Regions from separate parts of the Rhizobium sp. SRDI943 genome, predicted to be linked through region 1. Evidence: riboswitches for the same ligand, from Rfam matches in the RefSeq annotation. Region 1 holds a riboswitch; the other holds the start of a gene.
The links. Region 1 has a riboswitch for thiamine pyrophosphate ahead of AC245Y_RS20355 (YkoF family thiamine/hydroxymethylpyrimidine-binding protein). Riboswitches for the same ligand answer to the same signal wherever they lie in the genome.
Positions count from the first base shown of each region.

Region 1 (2,198 bases):
ACAGGCAGCCGCAGCCGATGCATCCGGTCAGACGGTCGCGCAGCAGGCTAAGCCGCCTGATTCGCGCGTCGAGATCATCCTTCCAGCGCGCCGACAGCGTCTGCCAGTCGGCGACGGTCGGCGTGCGCCCCTGCGGCAGGGACTCGAACGCCGCCTGGATTTCCGAAAGCGGAATGCCGACACGCTGCGCCACCTTGATGATGCCGAGCCGGCGAAGCACATCGCGCCCATAGCGCCGCTGATTGCCGCGGGAGCGAATGCTCGAGATCAGCCCCTTGGTCTCGTAAAAATGCAGCGCCGAGACGGCCAGGCCGCTGCGCTCCGCCACTTCACCGACCGTCAGGAGCTTGCCGAGCGGCGCTGCAGGAATTGTATCCATCACCTCTTGACCTCAATATTAGTTGAGGTTTTATAACCTTGGCTCCTGCAATCGTAAAGTCCAATCGCAACAAGGAGCGACGCATGAAAACATCCACCAGGCTGGCTGTCATCTATGGGAGCACGAGAGAGGGCCGCATCTGCGACCGGGTGGTCAAATGGCTGACGCAGGAGCTCGTCCGCTTCCCGCAATTTGATATCGACATCATCGACCCGCTCGATTTCGCGCTGCCGGCCAACCGCGACATGACGCACCCCGAAATCGACAGGCTCGCCGGACGGCTTGGCATGGCCGACGCCTTCATCATCGTCACGCCGGAATACAATCACAGCTTCACCGCCCCGTTGAAGTCGATCATCGATCTCTTCTTCGAGCCCTGGCAGGGCAAGCCGGTCGCCTTCGTTTCCTATGGCGGCATCTCTGGCGGCCTGCGCGCCGTCGAACAGCTGCGGCTCGTCTTTGCCGAACTGCACGCCGTGACGATCCGCGATTCGGTGAGCTTTGCCGCACCTTGGAACCGCTTCGACACGGACGGGCGGCTCGACAATCCCGCCGACGCAATGCGTTCGCTGGATCGGATGATGACGAGGCTGGAATGGTGGACGCAGGCGCTCGTCGCTGCCCGCAGCGATCGTCCCTATACGGACATCGCCGCCTGAGGCAGCAAGCTGCGGTTCCATTCCCGGCAGGTACGGAACCATTGGGAACACCCGGACAGGACCTCCGTCCGGGTGTTTCCCGTCACATCAGGCTCATCCCGACCGCGCGGACGGGTTCGCAATTTTGCTGTTGCGGGGAGAAAACCCCGGTGATAGTTTCCGCGCAAATAACAGGGGAGCTCCGTATCGCCGGGGCTGAGATGTGAGGTGCAAGCCTCTGGACCCTTCAAAGCTGATCTGGGTAATGCCAGCGGAGCGAGGTTCAGATGTTCTCAGGCGCACAAGTGTCACTCTATCCGATGTCCGACAATTTCGTCGGCATCATTCTCGATGCCGTCACGGCGCTCGATCCCTATCGCGACCGGCTGCGCATCGAGACCGATGACATTTCCACACTGCTGGTCGGCCCGCCTGACATTCTCTTCGCCGCCATGCACGACCTTTTCGTCGCTGCCGCAAAGACCGGCGAGCATTGCGTGCTGTCCGCTGCGATTTCACGCGGCTGCCCCGGCGAGCCCGACGACGCCATCTGCGGCGTCAACCCCTCCCTCGGCCAGGCGGAGCCGCTTGCCGAGCGTATAACAGCCGCACTTGCCGCGGTTGAAACCACCGCCGAGACCGGACAGCCGACCGCTGCGCAATTCTCGCTCTACGTCATGGGAACCGGTACCCATATGGACGAGATCTACGGCTGCATCGACTTCCTGAAGCGCTCCGGCACCTTCGACCGTGCCAAGAATTTCTGCACCAGGCTCTCTGGCGACGCCGGCGCGGTCTTCTCCACCATTCGTGAGGCCTTCCTTCGCTTCGGCGACCCCGAGGGACATGTGACGCTCGACATCACAGTGTCCGCCAATACAGCGCCGCGCGTCTTTTCAGACGCGCCAAGGACGCTGTAACACTTTAAATTGCTGCATATTTTATCCTTAAATCGATTCCGAATTCAGGAATTATGCAGTGCCCGACGAAAGCCTGAAACGAACGCTGATGACACTGCCACAACCATCGGATTCGCGCCTTGCCGCGCTCCGCGCCGCTCTCTACCGGGGCATACCCGCCTTGCTCGCCGGCTGCGTTTTTTTGGCGGCATGGGAACTCTATGTCGATCTCTCCGGCATCAAACCGTCCATCCTGCCGGCGCCTTCGCGCATCGTCATGCA
Region 1 covers NZ_CM172787.1:4,039,048-4,041,245, forward strand. The annotation lists gene soxR (redox-sensitive transcriptional activator SoxR) at 1-379, opposite strand, end outside; gene AC245Y_RS20350 (NADPH-dependent FMN reductase) at 463-1,038, shown strand; TPP riboswitch at 1,201-1,314, shown strand; gene AC245Y_RS20355 (YkoF family thiamine/hydroxymethylpyrimidine-binding protein) at 1,305-1,937, shown strand; gene AC245Y_RS20360 (ABC transporter permease) at 2,026-2,198, shown strand, end outside.

Region 2 (2,198 bases), on a different replicon from region 1:
GCGAAACGCTCGGCCTCGTCGGCGAAAGCGGCTCCGGCAAATCGACGACGGGCAAGGCCGTGCTCGGTCTCATCCCCTTCAAGGGCAATGTCCTGATCGACGGCCGCAATATCGCCGGCCTCAGCCAGCGCGAGATGCGGCCCGTGCGCCGCTCGGCGCAGATGATCTTCCAGGATCCCTATGCCTCGCTCGATCCGCGCATGGCCGTCGGCAAGGCGATCGGCGAACCGATGCTCATCCACGGCATCGGCAACCACAGCGAACGGCAGGACCGCGTCGCCGAACTGCTGCGGCGGGTCGGCCTGACACCCGATGCGGCGACGCGCTATCCGCACGAATTCTCAGGCGGCCAGCGCCAGCGCATCTGTATTGCCCGGGCCCTGGCACTGGAGCCGAAGCTGATCGTCGCCGACGAGAGCGTCGCAGCGCTTGACGTCTCGGTCCGCGCCCGGGTGCTCGACCTGCTGCTCGAACTGCAGGAGACGATGGGGCTCGCCTATCTCTTCATCTCCCACGACATGGCGGTGGTCGAGCGCATGTCGCACAACGTCGCCGTCATGCGCGCCGGCCGCATCATCGAAACCGGCACACGGCGGGATATCTTCGAAAACCCGAGAGATGACTACACCCGCGCGCTGATCGCCGCGGTTCCGATCCCCGATCCGGAGGTCTATCGCGGCAAGGAAGCGCATGCGTGATTGAAGGTTTGAGACTGACTAAAATGTCGACGAGGAGCGCCTCGTCGGCTGACCGCGTTTCGTAAAAGAGACGCGCGCCGCGTCGGTCGCAGGATTGTCATTTTCGGGGTGACATCAGCCCCGTTCTCTGCGAAAAAGAGCGCGATGAGAGACAGGGGCGCCCGTCGACAGACGGGCTGAGAAGCACCCTTCGAACCTGAACCGGATAATGCCGGCGGAGGGAGTCGCTCGGGGTCGCGGCATCGCCCGCACGAACCGCCCCGTGCCCGCCCCCGCCTGAAAGGGGCCATATGCAGACCAAGACCACACCCGGAGCGATGCTGAAGGCGATGCGCGAGAAGCCGCCGCTCGTTCAGTGCATCACCAATTACGTCGCCATGAACATTGCCGCAAATGTTCTGCTTGCATCAGGCGCCTCGCCCGCCATGGTGCATGCCGCTGAAGAAGCCGGCGAGTTCGCCGGGATCGCCAGTGCGCTGACCATCAATATCGGCACGCTGTCGACGCAATGGATCGACGGCATGCAGGCAGCGGCGAAGGCGGCGACATCCGCCGGCAAACCCTGGGTGCTCGATCCGGTCGCGCATTATGCGACGGCTTTCCGCCGTAACGCCGTCGCCGACCTCCTGGCGCTGCGTCCGACCATCATCCGCGGCAACGCTTCCGAAATTATAGCGCTGGCCGGCGGAGAGAGCCGCGGCCAGGGCGTCGACAGCCGCGACCCGGTCGAACAGGCGGAAGGTTCGGCGCGATGGCTCGCTGAGCTGCAGCGGGCGGTCGTTGCCGTTACCGGCGCGGTTGATTTCGTCACCGACGGCGAGCGGGCCGTGCGCATCGAAGGCGGATCGGCCTTGATGCCGCAGGTCACAGCGCTCGGCTGCTCGCTCACCTGCCTCGTCGGCGCCTTTGCCGCGACGGCACCTGAGGATATCTTCGGCGCGACGGTTGCGGCACTTGCAACCTTCGCCATCGCCGGCGAGGAGGCCGCACTTGGAGCGGCCGGGCCCGGCTCCTTCTCCTGGCGCTTCCTCGATGCGCTGGCCGCGCTCGACGCCGAAACGCTTGACGCCAGGGCAAGGATATCAGCGGCATGAAGGCTTTCGACCTTTCGCTCTATCTCGTCCTCGACCCCGATCTTTGCGCCGGGATCGGCATGGTCGAAACTGCGCGCCTTGCCATTGCCGGCGGCGCCACCATGGTGCAACTGCGCGTCAAACATGCCGGCACCATCGGGATGATCGAGACCGGCCGCGCCCTGAAACAGGCATTGGATGGAACCGGCGCCCTCCTCATCGTCAACGACGATGTCGAGGCGGCCATCGCCATCGGCGCTGACGGGTTGCATATCGGCCAGGAGGACATGGATGCGATGAGAGCGCGGACGATGATCGGCCCCGACATGATCCTTGGCCTGTCGGTCGAGAGCGAGGCGCTTGCGAACGCGGTCGACCCTGATCTCGTCGACTACACGGGCGTCGGGCCAGTGTTTGCGACGCCGAC
Region 2 covers NZ_JBYGKN010000002.1:1,261,164-1,263,361, reverse strand. The annotation lists gene AC245Y_RS30175 (ABC transporter ATP-binding protein) at 1-698, shown strand, start outside; TPP riboswitch at 842-938, shown strand; gene thiM (hydroxyethylthiazole kinase) at 989-1,792, shown strand; gene thiE (thiamine phosphate synthase) at 1,789-2,198, shown strand, end outside.
Region 2: linked by a shared signal. The riboswitch ahead of thiM (hydroxyethylthiazole kinase) and the one ahead of AC245Y_RS20355 (YkoF family thiamine/hydroxymethylpyrimidine-binding protein) in region 1 are both predicted to bind thiamine pyrophosphate.